DNA from 2 places in the Variovorax sp. 20P10.2.4 genome. Region 2 is predicted to be linked to the other one. Evidence: riboswitches for the same ligand, from Rfam matches in the RefSeq annotation. Region 2 holds a riboswitch; the other holds the start of a gene.
The links. A riboswitch is a leader RNA that binds a small molecule or an ion and turns the genes downstream of it on or off. The one in region 2 is predicted to bind manganese.
Positions count from the first base shown of each region.

Region 1: it holds a riboswitch for manganese, as region 2 does, so the genes downstream of both, AC27VN_RS25385 (TMEM165/GDT1 family protein) here and AC27VN_RS22555 (TMEM165/GDT1 family protein) in region 2, are expected to answer to the same signal.

Region 1 is NZ_JBZAYE010000326.1:366-7,638, reverse strand. Features, by position in the region: gene metW (methionine biosynthesis protein MetW) at 1-215, opposite strand, end outside; gene metX (homoserine O-succinyltransferase MetX) at 212-1,372, opposite strand; gene AC27VN_RS25385 (TMEM165/GDT1 family protein) at 1,529-2,092, opposite strand; yybP-ykoY riboswitch at 2,183-2,290, opposite strand; gene rbp (RNA-binding regulator) at 2,557-3,090, shown strand; gene AC27VN_RS25375 (SDR family oxidoreductase) at 3,162-3,950, opposite strand; gene lptC (LPS export ABC transporter periplasmic protein LptC) at 3,961-4,608, opposite strand; gene AC27VN_RS25365 (KdsC family phosphatase) at 4,605-5,153, opposite strand; gene AC27VN_RS25360 (KpsF/GutQ family sugar-phosphate isomerase) at 5,153-6,154, opposite strand; partial or broken gene AC27VN_RS25355 (cation:proton antiporter) at 6,321-7,273, shown strand, end outside.
Region 2 is NZ_JBZAYE010000263.1:453-8,872, reverse strand. Features, by position in the region: partial or broken gene AC27VN_RS22565 (alpha/beta hydrolase) at 1-687, shown strand, start outside; gene AC27VN_RS22560 (tripartite tricarboxylate transporter substrate-binding protein) at 764-1,753, shown strand; gene AC27VN_RS22555 (TMEM165/GDT1 family protein) at 1,772-2,344, opposite strand; yybP-ykoY riboswitch at 2,355-2,525, opposite strand; gene AC27VN_RS22550 (DUF8696 domain-containing protein) at 2,616-3,971, opposite strand; gene AC27VN_RS22545 (ATP-binding response regulator) at 4,082-5,863, opposite strand; gene AC27VN_RS22540 (response regulator) at 5,902-6,585, opposite strand; gene AC27VN_RS22535 (hypothetical protein) at 6,877-7,188, opposite strand; gene AC27VN_RS22530 (hypothetical protein) at 7,369-7,617, shown strand; gene AC27VN_RS22525 (arsenate reductase ArsC) at 7,633-8,130, opposite strand; gene AC27VN_RS22520 (hypothetical protein) at 8,295-8,420, shown strand, end outside.

The DNA.
Region 1 (7,273 bases), on a different contig from region 2:
GCCAGGCCTTCGTCGAGGTTGAGCTGGATCACGTCGACGCCGCGGCGGATGCACTGCAGCACGTTGCCGTCGGCGATCTCGACGCCGTAGCCGGTGCAGCCGCGTTCTCGCTGCAGCAGCGCGAGCAGGGCGCCGTCGCCGCAGCCGAGGTCGAGCACGCGCGAGCCCTCGGGCACGAGCGCGGCGATGTGGCGCTGGATGTCGTTGTCGCTCACGATGCTGTCTCCTGGGCCACGCGCTCGAAGTAGGAACGCACCACGCCCATGTAGCGCACGTCGTCGAGCAGGAAGGCGTCGTGGCCGTGCGGGGCGTCGATCTCGGCGTAGCTCACGTTGCGGCGGTTGTCGAGCAGCGCCTTCACCAGCTCGCGGCTGCGCGCGGGCGAGAAGCGCCAGTCGGTCTTGAAGCTCACGAGCAGGAACTTGGCGCTGGCGCGCGCGAACGCGGCCGTGAGGTTGCCACCGTGCTCGCGCGCGGGATCGAAGTAGTCGAGCGCGCGCGTGATGAGCAGGTAGGTGTTGGCGTCGAAGTACTCGCTGAACTTGTCGCCCTGGTAGCGCAGGTAGCTCTCGATCTGGAACTCGATCTCCTGCGTGGAGTAGCGGTAGGCCGCGTCGTCGCGGGCCGCCTCGCCCTCGACCGCGTTGCGCAGCAAGCGCCCGAACTTCGCGTTCATGACGTCGTCGCTGAGGTAGGTGATGTGGCCGATCATGCGGGCGATGCGCAGGCCGCGCTTGGGGATCACGCCATGCTCGTAGAAGTGGCCGCCGTGGAAGTCGGGGTCGGTCACGATGGCGCGGCGCGCCACCTCGTTGAAGGCGATGTTCTCGGCCGTGAGGTTGGGCGCGCTGGCGACCACCACCCCGTGGCGCACGCGATCGGGGTACTGCAGCGTCCACGACAGCGCCTGCATGCCGCCGAGGCTGCCGCCCATCACCGCCGCGAGCGTGCGGATGCCGAGCGCGTCGAGCAGCGCGGCCTGGGCGTCGACCCAGTCCTCGACCGTGACCACCGGGAAGTCGGCGCCGTAGACGCGGCCGGTCGCGGGGTTCACGTGCATCGGCCCGGTGGAGCCGAAGCAGGAGCCGAGGTTGTTGACGCCGATGACGAAGAAGCGGTCGGTGTCCAGCGGCTTGCCGGGCCCGACCATGTTGTCCCACCAGCCCGCGGAGCGGGCCTGGCCCTCGTAGACGCCCGCGACGTGGTGCGAGGCGTTGAGGGCGTGGCACACGAGCACCGCATTGCTGCGCTCGGCATTGAGCGTGCCGTAGGTTTCGTAGGCGAGCGTGTAGCTGCCGATGGTCGCGCCGCTGCGCAGGGCCAGCGGGCCCGCGAACTGCATCGACTGGGGAGTGACGACCAACGAGGACATGAAATGAAAAACCCGGCCTCGCCAAAAACGAGCCGGGTCACGGCATCCGTCTTTAGCTGTATTTATCAAGCGCCCGCAAGCTGGAGCAAATCGGCGCGAGCGGCAGTATATCGCCGCGGGCCCGGGACGGCAGGCCCCGGGCTTTGGACGGCGGCGCTACCAGCCGATCAGCGCGACCACGCCCAGCACCAGGAAGATGACGGCCGAGATCGAGTGCACGAGCTTGATCGGCACGCGCTTGACGATGCGATCGCCGAGCCAGACCACCGGCGCGTTGGCCAGCATCATCCCGAAGGTGGTGCCGACCACGACCCAGAAATAGGCCTCGGTGAAGCGCGCCGCGAGCATCACGGTGGCGATCTGCGTCTTGTCGCCCATCTCGGCGAGGAAGAAGGCGACCACCGTGGTGCCGAAGACGCCGAAGTGCGAGGAGCGCGGGGCATCGTCGTCGTCGAGCTTGTCGGGAATCAGCATCCAGATCGCCATCGCGATGAAGGAGCCGCCGAGGATCCAGCGCAGGATGTCGGGGCCGAGCCAGTGGGTGATCCAGTTGCCGACCGCGCCCGCGAGCGCGTGGTTGATGACGGTGGCGGCGAAGATGCCCGCCACGATCGGCCAGGGTTTTCTGAAACGGGCTGCCAGCAGGAGGGCGAGCAACTGGGTCTTGTCGCCCATTTCGGCGAGCGCGACGACGCCGGTCGCGACGAGAAAAGCTTCCATGAAAAAACGGTTCCTTGGCCGAAGGGACGCAATTGACCGTGCAACACCTTCGGCCAAATTTCCCGAAGTTGCACGGTCAATGGTCTCGCCAGGTGTTGTTCTTCACTGCCCGCGCCATGTCCTGTGTGGGGCAGGACAAGTCTGTTGACGCGGGCCCTTCTCGTAGACGGAAGGCGGCTACTCCCCAATGACGGACGAATTCTAACCCTTAAGTGTCATAGGCCCAGTTCGGGGCCTGGTTAGTAAGCGTGCGCTAACTCCAGGAGTCAAAATCTGTGCTACCGCAAGAAGCAAATTCCTGCTTGCATTTCTTGTATTTCACCCATAATGCACGAGCCTCCCTTTTCATTTCGGGTTGGAGGCACTGGGTGATCGGACAGTTTCGCGCGACTCGGCGGCTCTCGTTTGAGTGATGCTAATCGGGACTCCATCGCTTTTCTTGATGTGTTTATAGGAGTCCCTTGATGGGCAACAAACTGTACGTCGGCAACCTGCCTTACTCGGTGCGCGACGGTGATCTGGAGCAGGCATTCGGTCAGTTCGGTGCTGTGACCAGCGCCAAGGTCATGATGGAACGCGATACCGGCCGCTCGAAGGGCTTCGGCTTCGTCGAGATGGGCAGTGAAGCGGAAGCACAGGCCGCCATCAACGGCATGAACGGCCAACCCCTGGGCGGCCGCAGCGTGGTCGTCAATGAAGCCCGTCCGATGGAAGCACGTCCCCCGCGCAGCGGTGGTGGCGGCGGCTACGGCGGCGGTGGTGGTGGTTATGGCGGCGGTGGTGGCGGTGGCTACGGCGGCGGCGGTGGTGGCGGCTACGGCGGTGGTGGTGGCGGCGGTCGCAGCGGCGGCGGTGGTGGCTACGGCGGCGGTGGCCGCAGTGGTGGCGGCGGCGGTGGTGGCGATGGCGGTTTCCGCAGCCCCTACGGCGCCGGCCCGCGTGGCGGCGGCGGCGGTGGTCGCGGCGGCTACGGTGGCGGCGGCAACAGCGGCTACTGATCGCTTTCCCAAAAAGACAAAAGGCTCCTTCGGGAGCCTTTTTCGTTGCCGCGGCCGGTACGGCCTCGGGTTCAGCCTTCGCCGCGCCGCTTCTTCCGCCCGCGTCCCTGCACCGCACGGTCGAGCAGCGCGTTGGGCAGCATGCGCATGATCTTGGCGATCACGCCCATCTGCCAGGGAATCACGCGGTAGCTGGCGCCGCTCTCGATCGCGCCCAGCGCTCGGTCGGCGAAGGCCTCGGGCTTCATCAGGAACGGCATGCCGTAGCGGTTGCCCTGCGTGAGCGGGGTGTCGATGTAGCCGGGCAGCAGGGTCACGACCTTGACGCCGCTGCAGTGCAGCTCGCCGCGCAGGCTCTCGCAGTAGGCGACGACACCGGCCTTGCTCGCGCAGTAGGCGCCGTGCCCCGGCAGTCCGCGGATGGCCGCGACGCTCGCGATGCCGACCAGCCGCCCGCTGCCGCGCTGCACCATCGCGCGCACGAAGGGATGGAAGGTGGCGGCCAGCCCGACGTTGTTGGTGGCGAAGGTCTGCGTCAGCACGTCGAGGTCTTCGCGCTCGGCCGTGTCGATGCCCACGCTGATGCCGGCATTGGCGATCACCACGTCGGGCACGCCCTGGCGCTCGATGCAGGCGGCGCCGGCGGCCACGATGCTGTCGGTGCGCGCCACGTCGGCGCTGTAGATCAGGTAGCGGCCGCGGTCGAGTCCGCGCGCGTTGGCCCAGGCTTCGATCTCGCCGGTGCGGCGCGCGACCAGCGCCAGCCGGTAGCCGGCGTCGTAGAAGCGCGCGGCCAGCGCCTGGCCGATGCCGCTGGAGGCGCCGGTGATGAGCACGAGGGGCGACGGCGCGGTGGTCATGGCGCGGCGCTCAGCGCTTGCCCGCGGCGCCGGCCGCCTTGGCCGAAGGCACCATCGTGCCGCGCACGCGGCCGTTGAGGTTGGCGATGCCGGTCAGGTTGTCGTAGTCCATCGTGTCGGCGGTGAACTGGTCGGTGCCGCGGATCAGCGTGACGGGCTTGTTCGACTGCACGCGCTCGGTGTCGAGGAAGGCATGCAGGAAGTCGCCGCGGAACTCCAGGCGCGGCGAGGTCTTGCCGTTGGCGCCGACGGCCGCGTCGCGGATGACGACCGCGTTGCCGAACAGCTGGATCTCGCTGCCGTCGGAATTCGACAGCCCGCGGTTGGCGGTGGCGTGGGTAGTGAAGCCCTGCGGCGACACCGAGCGCATGCGCACCTCGTCGACCTCGATGGTGTCGGTGTCGGGGTAGTGCCGGCCTTCCTTGCCGAACAGCTCGCTGCGCAGGTCGCCGCTGGGCAGGAAGTTCTTGATGACGAAGCCGCGCATGAAGTAGTCGGGCTCGTGGGTGGGCGCGATCTTGGCGGTCGGCTCGAGCAGCTTGGGCGCATTGCGCACCAGCCAGTAGGTGCCGAGCGCGACGGCGGCCGTCAGGATGATCGGCAGGTAGATGGTGACGCGATCGAGGACGTCGCGCAGGAGGTTCCAGGCCTGCTTCATAGGGCGGTGTTCCGTGCGACGTCGAGCAGGCGCCGGTACTGTCCGCTGGCCGTGACCAGCAGATCGCAGAATTCGCGCGCCGCGCCTTCGCCGCCGCGCGCGCGGGTCACGTAGCGCACGGCATCGCGCACCTCGACGTGGGCATTGGCCGGCGCCGCCGCGAAACCCACGCGCCCCAGCACCGGCAGGTCGGGCCAGTCGTCGCCGATGGCCGCGGCCTGCGGCCAGCCGAAGCCCAGCGACTGCAGCATGGCCTCGGCGGCCGGCAGCTTGTCCTCGGTGCCGTAGCGCACGTGCTCGATGCCGAGCGCCTCGAGCCGCACGCGCAGCGGCTTGGAATCGCGCCCGGTGATCACCGCGGGCAGGATGCCGGCCTTGCGCAGCAGCTTCAGGCCGTAGCCGTCGAGGATGCTGAAGCGCTTGAGGGTCTCGCCGTGCTCGGTGAAGTAGACGCCGCCGTCGGTCAGCACGCCATCGATGTCGAAGAAGGCGATGCGGATGTCCTGCGCGGCGAGCAATGTCTCTGGCTGGAATTCGAAGGGCATCAGATGACCTTCGCGCGCATCAGGTCGTTGATGCTGAGGGCGCCGATCAGCAGGCCCTCGGCGTCGACCACCAGCACGCTGGTGATGCGATGCTGTTCCATCAGCTCGGCCGCCTCGACGCCCAGCGCGTCGGCGCGCAAGGTGCGCGGACCGCGGTGCATGACGTCGGCCGCGGTGAGGCCGCGCAGGTCCCCGCCGGTCTCGACCCTCCGGCGCAGGTCGCCGTCGGTGAAGATGCCGATGGCGCGGCCCTCGGCATCGACCACCGCGGTGGCGCCCAGGCCCTTGGAACTCATCTCGCGCATCAGCTCGCTGAAGCTGGCACCCGGCGCCACCCGCGGCACGTCGGCGCCGGTGCGCATGAGGTCGCTCACATGCGTGAGCAGCTTGCGCCCCAGCGCCCCGCCCGGATGCGAACGCGCGAAGTCCTCGGAACCGAAGCCGCGCGCATCGAGCAGCGCCACGGCCAGCGCGTCGCCCATCGCCATCTGGGCGGTGGTGCTCGCGGTGGGTGCGAGGTTCAGCGGGCAGGCTTCCTTGGCGACGCCGGCGTCGAGCACGATGTCGGCGTGCCGGGCGAGCGTGGAATCGGCGCGGCCCGTGATCGCGATCAGCGGCACGCCCTGGCGCTTGACCACCGGCAGGATCACCGTGAGCTCCTCGACCTCGCCGCTGTTGGAGATGGCGAGCACGAGGTCGACCGCCTTGATCATGCCGAGGTCGCCGTGGCTGGCCTCGGCCGGGTGCACGAACATCGCCGGCGTGCCGGTCGATGCCAGGGTGGCGGCGATCTTGCGGCCGACGTGGCCGCTCTTGCCCATGCCCATCACGACCACGCGGCCGCGCACCTCGAGGATCTTGCGCACGGCATCGACGAAGCTGTCGCCCACGCGCGCCTTGAGGCCGAGCACGGCTTCGGCTTCGATGTCGAAGGTGGCGCGTGCCCGCGCGAGCATCGCGGCGGGATCGACCACGGGGGGCGTGGGGGGGCTGGAGGGCATCGGCGGATTTTACGGGCCGCGCCCCGCCGCCCCGCGGTTCCCGGCGAGCCCCTACGCCACGACCCGGAATGGCCCCGAAAGCCGCGCCGCGCGGGGCCCGCGGCGCTTCAGGCCCCGGTAAGCCCCTCGCCACGCGCGCACGGCTCTTGCTCTAGCATCGCCCACCATGTCTTCGTTCGATCTCACGCTCTTGTATCTGGTGGCCGCGGTGATCGGCGTGGTGGCATGCCGCTTCCTCAAGCTGCCGCCGATGCTCGGCTACCTGACGGCCGGCGTGCTGATCGGCCCGCATGCGCTGGCGCTGGCGCAGAACTCCGAAGGCATCCGGCACCTGGGCGAATTCGGCGTGGTGTTCCTGATGTTCGTGATCGGGCTCGAATTCAGCCTGCCCAAGCTGCGCGCGATGCGCAAGCACGTGTTCGGGCTCGGGCTGCTGCAGGTGCTGCTGACGATGGCGATCGCCACCGTGGGCGCGCTGCTGATCGCCTCCTTCCTGCCGCCCGACTGGCGCCTGGGCTGGCAGACCGCGCTCGCGCTCTCGGGCGCGCTCACCATGAGCAGCACCGCCATCGTGGTCAAGCTGATGGCCGAGCGGCTCGAGCTCGAGAGCGAGCACGGCAAGCGCGTGATGGGCGTGCTGCTGTTCCAGGACTTGGCGGTGGTGCCGCTGCTGGTGCTGATCCCCGCGCTGGGCGCGCCGCCCGAGGCGCTCGCCAAGGCGCTGGGCTTCGCGCTGCTCAAGGCCTGCCTGCTGATCGGCGTGCTGCTCTATGGCGGGCCGCGCGTGATGCGCTGGTGGCTCACCTTGGTGGCGCGCCGGCGCAGCGAGGAGCTGTTCATCCTCAACGTGCTGCTGGTCACGCTGGGCCTGGCCTGGCTCACCGAGCTCGCGGGCCTGAGCCTGGCACTGGGCGCCTTCATCGCCGGCATGCTGGTCTCGGAGACCGAATACAAGCACCAGGTCGAGACCGACATCCGCCCGTTCCACGACGTGCTGCTGGGCCTGTTCTTCATCACTGTGGGCATGTCGCTCGACTGGCACATCGTGGTCGAGCGCTGGCTGCTGGTGGCGGTGCTGCTGCTGGTGCCGCTGCTGTTCAAACTCGGCCTGGTGACGCT
Region 2 (8,420 bases):
TGGAACGACCTGCTGCCCACGGTGCGCGCCGCGCTGTTCACGAGATTCCCGAGCGCGACGACCGCGCAGGGCGAGAAGTACAAGGCCATCGTCAAGAACCTCACGGGCGGCGAGCGCCCGATGTTCGACGCCGGCTTCGCGGGCAGCATGAACGCCACCGTGTGGGGCACCTTCGGCCGCGACGGCACCATCAACGGCATCCTCAACCGCGACGGCTACGACACCACCGGCATCGTCTACCAGCTCGACAACGACCCGGCGCAGAACGCCGAGGAGATCACCTTCAACCAGGGCGCCTACCGGCTGCATGCCGACCCCGAGGCCAACCGGCTGCGGCGCGACGGCCTGCGCTGGTTCCCCAAGTCCAATGCGCGCATCGACGTGCCGGTGGTGACCATCCACACGCTGGGCGACGTCTACGTGCCGTTCAGCATGGAGCAGATCTACAAGCGCCGCGCCGATGCGCTGGGCACCTCGAAGTGGCTCGTGCAGCGCGCGATCCGCGGCATCAGCCACTGCGACTTCACGACCGAGGAGCAGACCCAGGCCTTCGACGCGATGACGAACTGGGAGCAGAACGGCGTGAAGCCGGCCGGCGACGAGGTGCTCGACGCCGCGACCGTGGCGCGCGCCGACTACGGCTGCAAGTTCTCCTCGGCCAGCCGCGGCGGCTGTCCCGCGCCCTGACGGCGCCGGTGCGGCCCGTCCCGTTCGCGGGGCGGCCGCACCGCCCTTCCCGTTTTCTTCGTTCGCACGTCCTGCCATGAAACAACCCACCCTCACCCGCCGTGCGCTGCACGCCCTGCTGCTGGCCGCCGGCCTCGCCGCCGCTCCCGCCTTCGCGCAGTCCGATGCCTTTCCGGTGCGGCCGATCCGCGTGCTGATCGGCTTCACCGCCGGCGGCTCGACCGACGTGCCCTTCCGCGTGCTGGCCGAGAACGCCTCGAAGATCCTGGGCCAGCCGGTCATCATCGAGAACAAGCCCGGTGCCGGCGGCGTGCTGCCCGCGCAGACCATGCAGGCCACCGCGCCCGACGGCTACACGCTCGCGCAGGTGCCGCTGCCGGTGTTCCGCCTGCCCTACACCACCAAGCTCAACTGGGACCCGGCCAACGACCTGAGCTACGTGATCGGCCTCGCCGGCTATTCCTTCGGCCTGGTGGTGCCCGCCGATTCGCCGATCAAGTCGATGCGCGAGTACCTCGCCTATGCCAAGGCCAACCCGGGCCGCCTGAGCTACGGCACGCCGGGCGCGCTCACCACGCTGCACCTGACGATGGAAGCGATCGCGATCCAGGCCGGCGTGGAGTTCAATCACGTGCCCTACAAGGGCAATTCCGAATCGCTGCAGGCGGTGCTCGGCGGCCACGTGATGTCGGTGGCCGACACGCCGGGCTGGGGCCCCTATGTCGACCAGGGCAAGCTGCGGCTGCTGTCGACCTGGGGCGAGCAGCGCTCGAAGAAGTACCCGAACGCGCCCACGCTCAAGGAGTCGGGCATCGACATGGTGCAGGCCTCGCCCTTCGGCCTGGTGCTGCCCAAGGGCGCGAACCCGAAGGTGGTCGCGATCCTGCACGACGCCTTCAAGAAGGCGATGGAGATGCCCAACTACCAGGAGTCGCTCGCCAAGTTCGACATGGAGACCTTCTACATGGACAGCGCGGCCTACAAGCAGTACGCAGTGCGCACCATGAAGACCGAGAAGGCCGTGATCGACAAGCTGGGCCTGGGCACGGCGGGCGCCGCCAAGTAGGCGGCCGCCCGCCGGGGCTCAGAACAGGTTGCCGACGTTGAACAGCGTCAGCAGCCCCAGCACGCCGAAGATGACGGCGGCCACGCCGTGCACCAGCCGCATCGAGACCTTGGCCGCGATCTTCTCGCCGAGGAAGACCGCGGGCGCGTCGGCCAGCATCATGCCCAGCGTGGTGCCGATCACGACCTGCACCACGTCGGGATAGCGCGCGGCCAGCGCCACGGTCGCGATCTGCGTCTTGTCGCCCATCTCCGCGAGGAAGAAGGTGATGACCGTGGTGCCGAAGGCACCGAAGCGGCTCTTCGTCTTCGCCGCGTCGTCGTCGATCTTGTCGGGGATCAGCATCCACGCGGCCATGGCCAGGAACGAGGCGCCGATCACCCAGCGCAGGATGTTCGGCCCCATGGCCTGGGCCACCCAGCCGCCGAGCGCGCCCGCGGCCGCGTGGTTGACGACGGTGGCGGTGAAGATGCCCGCGACGATCTGCCAGGGTTTGCGAAAGGTCGCGGCCAGGATGATCGCGAGCAGCTGGGTCTTGTCGCCCATTTCCCCGAGCGCGACCACGCCCGTGGATACGAGTAAGGCTTCCATGATGAAAAGAGAACTCCCTGGGCCAGCGACGCGAAGACCACGCCACTTCCCGGCCCATACCGAGGTGACGTGGTCAAAGGTCTTGCCAGGCTCTAAAGCTGCTCGCGCCATGGCCGAAGGCCAAGTGTGTTGACGCGGGCTCCTGCGTTGCGCAGGTCAGCTACTCCCCAATGACTGAGGCCGCGATCTTAGGGGCGAGCGTCGAATCGCCCTCGTCTTTTCGACGAATGTCCCCGTGTCGAGAGCGAGTTGCATTACCGGGCATGCGCGCTCAGGGCGCGAGCGTGAGCTTGAGGATCTGGTTGCCGTGGTTCGCGCCCACGTAGACGGTGCCGTCGGCGGCCACCGCCACGCCGATCGGGAAGTTGAAGGCGATCGGCGCGCCGGTGCCGTCCTGCAGGGTGCTGATCTCGCCCGCGGGCGTGACCACGCGCGCCACGCCATCCCAGGCGTGGGTCAGGAACACGTTGTCGTGCCCATCCACCGCCACGCCGTACGAATAGCCGAGCTTGGCCGGCGTGGCCACCGTTCCGTCGACCACGCCCGCGCCCGCGTTGCCGTTCGCGCAATCGCCCAGCAGCGTGCTCACGGTGGCGCTGGCCACGTCGATCTTGCGCAGGCAGGGACTGTCGGTGTCGGTGTCGTAGAGCGTCTTGCCGTCGCGGCTGAGCGCCAGGCCCTGCGGGCGCGCGAACTGGGCGGCCGTGCCGACGCCGTCGAGGTAGGCCTGCGTGCCGTCGCCCGCGAGCGTGCTCGTGGTGCCGTCGGCCGCGACCTTGCGCACGCGCTTGTTCTCCGTGTCCGCCACGAACAGGTTGCCCGCGCTGTCGAGCGCGATGCCGGTGGGGTTGTTGAACATCGCGGTGGCCGGGCTGTCGGCGTATCCGCTCGCGCTGCCGCCGACCCAGGTGCTGGCGGTCGTGGCGTTGGGCGCGATCTTGCTGATGCGATGCTGGTCGCTCACGTAGAGGGTGCCGTCGGCCGCCAGTGCCAGGCCGACCGGCGCATTCATCGTCGTCCCCGGCGTCACCTCGGCACCGCTGCCGCTGGCGGTGTCGATCCGATAGACCGAGCCATTGCCGCCCATGGCCACGTAGAGCTTCGCGCCGCTCGCATCGAGTGCGAGCTGATAGGGGCTGCTGTAGCTCACGCCCGTCGTCGCCAGCACGGTGGCGACCCAGGGCTTGACCGTCAACGTGGCGGCGCTGCTCGTCACGCTGCCGCTGGCGCCCGTCACCCGCACGCGCAGTTGCTGGCCGCTGTCGGCCAGCAGGCTGGCGGCCGTGCGGAAGCTGTCGCTTGTGGCACCGGCGACATCGGTCCAGTGGGCACCGCCGTCGGTGCTGCGTTGCCACTGATAGGCCGTGGCGTGCGCGGCCTGCACCTTCAAGGTGGCGGACACGCCCTGGCCCACGGTGGTGTTCGATGGCTGCGTCGTGATCGAAGCCGCGGCTGGGGCGGGTGCCGGCGGAGGTGTCTGCGCGGCAGGCGCGGGAGCGGGAGCGACCGGGAAGCCGGCAAAGCCCCCGCCACCGCCGCCACCCCCGCAGGCCACCAGCACGAGATTCATGACCAGCAACGCGACGGGTGTGCGCGCTGCACGGCAAACGGCAAGACGGGTGTTCATGAGAGGCCTTCCTTCTTTCAAGTGAGTGGATGAGAAGGCCTCCACGGTAGGGATCGCGACACCTGCGATCTAGTGTCGAAGGTCATCGACTTTCGGCGGAAAAAAGACGCTCAGGCGTGCCTGCGGACGGGGGTCGTTTCGTGTCGCGTCAGCGCTGCGAGGGCCTGCAGCAGCCGGTCGGCCGCCACCGGCTTGAGCAGCACCTGCAGGCCCGCGTCGTGCATCTGCTGCTGCCGCCGCGGCGCGGTTTCCCCGGTGATCAGCAGCACCTGCAAGCCGGGGCCGAAGCGCGCGCGCAGCCGCTGCGCCACGGCCAGTCCGTCGGCGCCATCGGCCAGGCGCACGTCGCACAACAGCACGTCGACCGGGGTGCCCGCCTGCGCGGCCTGCGCCAGCACGCCCTCGGCCTCGGCCTCGCTGGCCACCGCGTCGATGGCCACGCGATGGGCCTGCAGCAGCCCGGTCACGGCCTGGCGGATCGGCGCTTCGTCGTCGATCAGCAGCACGCGCCGCGGCAAGGGCAGGACGGCGTCGGGGCGTGCGATCGAGGGCGCGACACCCGAGGCCGACACCGCCGGCAGCACCATGCGGAAGCGGCTGCCGCGCTGCGGGCGCGAATGCACCTGCAGCGGATGCGCCAGCAGGCGCGAGAGCCGCTGCACGATCGACAGGCCGATGCCCAGCCCCTGCGCGCGATCGCGGCCCGGATTGTCGACCTGGTAGAACTCGTCGAAGATGCGGCCCAGGTGCTCGGGCGAGATGCCGATCCCGGTGTCGCAGACGTCGATCCACACCAGCGGCCCGCGCGCACGGGCGGCCACCACCACGCCGCCGCGCGGCGTGTACTTGAGCGCGTTGTCCACGAGATTGGAGAGCAGCCGCTGCAACAGCTGCGGGTCACTCAGCACCCAGCACGGCGTGGCGCGCAATCGGAGTTGCAGGTCCCTGCCGGCCGCCTGCGCCGCGAACACGTTGTTGAGCGCGAGGAACAGCGGATTGAGCTCCACCGGTCGAATCCGCGGTGCCACCTCGCCGGCGTCCAGCCGCGAGATGTCCAGCAAGGTATCGAGCGAATCGCCGAGCGTTCCGACCGCATCCATCAGCCGCACCGCGTGGTCCCATTCCTCGCTGCCCTGCAGCTTCTTCTCGATCACCGCGCCGAACAGCGCGATTGCATGCAGGGGCTGGCGCAGGTCGTGGCTCGCCGCGGCGAGGAAGCGCGTCTTCTCCTCGCTGGCGCGCTGGGTCGCGGCGATCTGGTGGCTCAGCTGCTCGGCCAGCGCCTCCTTCTCGAAACGCATGGTCAGCGAGGCCGTCAGCAGCCGATGGTGCTGCAGCGCGAAGGTGATCATCACGCACATGTAGAGCAGGCAGCCGGTGGCCAGGAACAGGTGCACCGTGTCGCCGCGCCAGGCCAGCGCCAGGGTCAGGCTCGCCATGCTGGGCACGATGAAGCGCGGGATGTTGCGCTTGAGAACCGCCAGCGACAGCGCACCGCCCGCGCAGCCGCCCATCATCATCACGATGACCATGACCCAGAGCCCGAGGTTGCGCCCCGGCGGCACGCACAGCCAGGGTGCGAGGCCCCAGACGCAGGAGCGCAGCAGCACGTTGCGCGCATTGAAGCGTGCCCAGTACTCGGGATGCTCGGCCGCATCGGGGCTGCGCCGGTAGCGCCGGTAGGCGCGTCGCAGCGTCAACGCCAGGTGCAGCGCCATCCACAGCAGCACCTGCCAGCGCCACGTGGCCACGAACAGGCCGATGCCCAGCGCCTGGGCCGTGAGCATGTCCGCGAGATAGGCGGCCGGCGCGTTCGCATGGACCGCCGCCACCTGTTCGCGCAGCACCCGCCGGGCCAGTTCGGGCGGCGGTGACTCGGTCATCGCGAGCATGCGGGCATCTCCATCGAAAGCCGCATGGCGCGGAGAGCTTATCGAAGGCTGCTGATGAGCTGGGCCCGCGAGCGCATGCCGAACAGCAGCAGCAAGGTGGACACATGGTTCTTGACCGTGCCCTCGGTCAGGTGCGACAGCTGCGCGATCTCCTTGTTCGACTTGCCGGCCAGCAGCCAGTCGAGGATCTCGACCTGGCGCGCATTGAGCTGCGGCTGCGACTCGGCGCGCGCCGGCGTCGTGGGCGCGCTGCTCGAGGTCGTCGATGGCCGGGCCGGCAGGCCGATCAGGTCGTTGTCCCTCACGTAGCGCAGCACCTCGCCCAGGTGGCCGGTCTTGGGCAGGAAGGCCTGCGCCCCGAGCGCCATCGCGCCATGCATCAGCGCATGGCTGTCCTTGCCCGAGAGCACGATCACGGGCGAGGAAGGAAAGGCGCGCCGGAAGCGCACCAGGGTGTCCAGCCCCTGCGAGTCGGGCAGGTCGAGATCGAGCAGCACCAGGTGGTGCGAGGCCTCATGGAGCGCGTAGAGGTGCAAGGCGTCGGCGAGGCAGCGTGCCTCGTACACCGGTACGCTGCCGGTCTCCGCGAGCAGCAGCGCGCGCAGGCCCAGGCGCACCAGCTCATGGTCGTCGACCACCAGGATGCCGCGCGCCGGCAGGGGCACGCCGACTTCGCTGCGCAGCGGCGCGGCATGCGGTGACAGGGGTGTGGCGTGGGCCATGGGCGGGCATCTTAGTGCTGCCTCGAGCGAAAACCGAAATGACCAAAGTCATGAAAACCGCTGCTGTGCGGCGAGCAAATGGCGCTGTGGGCAAGGGACTCGCCCTTTGGGATATTGCGCGATCCTCGCTGGTGTCGTCACCAGTCCTGCTGCACGTCGAAAAGGAGCGACTGCATCGAGGATCCCAGTCTGCTGCGGGCTCATTCGCCACGCAAACGCGATCACCTACGCAAGAAGAGATAGCTCTTCTGGACAGCTCGGCTCATGAGTGCCGCGCAACGCGGCCCGCGCTCAGATCGCGATCGAAGGCAGCGCCTGCCCCTGCGCGGCGCGTGGTCCCACCACGATGCGCTGGGGCCGTTCCGCACGCGGCAGCGGCTCGGGCAAGGCCTCGGGTGCGGCCGCGCTCGTGCCGAGCACGCCCCACACGGCGGCGAAGCGCACGTCGGCCTCCTTGCGCAGGCGCGCGATCTGTTCGATCTCCTGGGGTGCGACCTTCATGCGGCCGCCGCGCGTTCGCTGGTGCAGCACGTGAATGGCCGCCTGGGCCGCGTCTTCGGCGCCCACCCATGCCGCGAAGGCGGCGTCCCGGTTGTCTTGCATGCTTGTTCCCCAGCGAAGAAGTTGGGCGCAGTCGCAATCATCTACGCCTTGATACACCGTATCGATCGGACCGCGCGTCTTCTGTAGGTCATTGCCGACTCGGCCTGCCGGTGGAGGACTGCCCGCCACCCGCGCCGGGGGCCGATCATTCTTCCGACCAAGACCTCGAGGAAAAAAACCATGTCCCAGCTCAGCGTCGATCTCTACCAAAGCGTCACCGATCCCGAGAAATTCATGGCCGTTCCGTCCGGCACCGATCCCGCTGAACTGACCGGACCGATGGTGTTCGACCGGGACTACGGGCAGGTGGTGCGCTACCGCCAGGGCTTCGAGTTCGACCCCACGCAGGACTACGCGGGCGCCAACGCCGCCAAGATCGCCGCCGACGTTCTGACCGTCAGGTGGGCGCTCTACCGCCGCGAAGGCTGAGCCCACGCGAGCGGCTCAAGACGTCCCGATCTGACGCGCCTCCGCCTCGATCACGAGGCGGTCGATGCGCTCGTCGGGCAGGTTGACCAGCAGCTCCACGTGCCGGCGGATCGCATGCATGGTCTGCACGAAGGCGTCGTCGCCAAGTTCCGCGCCCGGTGCGCGCGGGTCGGGATGCGACCAGTGCGCCGAAGCGGGCTGGCCGGGCCAGACCGGGCAGGTCTCGCCCGCGGATTCGTCGCACAGCGTGACCACGAGGTCCATGTGCGGGGCCGAGGCCGCGCCGAACTCTTCCCAGCTCTTGCTGCGCAGTCCTTCGGTCGGCAGACCCGCGCCACGCAGCGCGTCGAGCGTGCGCGGATCGGCCTGGCCGTCGGACGTGGGCGCATGGCCCGCGGAGTGCGCGACGAAGCGGCCGTGGCCCAGTTGGTTGAGCAGCGATTCGGCGATCAGGCTGCGCGCGGCATTGCTGTTGCAGAGGAACAGGACGTGGACGGGATGGCCAGGATTCATGGCGTGACGCGAGGCCGCGCGTCGCGGCCCGGTTTGTTGCGGACCCGGGCATTGACGCCGCTTCCGATGACGCACGCATGACACCCCCGCGCCGGCGTGTGTAGTGCCGGCGTCACCTTCGCTGCGCACGATGGCGTCTTTCTCCACTTCACCGAAAGCACCGCATGTCCACCGACGCCAAGCTCATCGCCGCCGCCGAACTCGCCGACCACTACATCGAGATCATCCTGTCGGAAGAACCGGCCCTGCTGGTCGAGAAGATCGCCGACCAGGGCGCGAAGGACATCGCC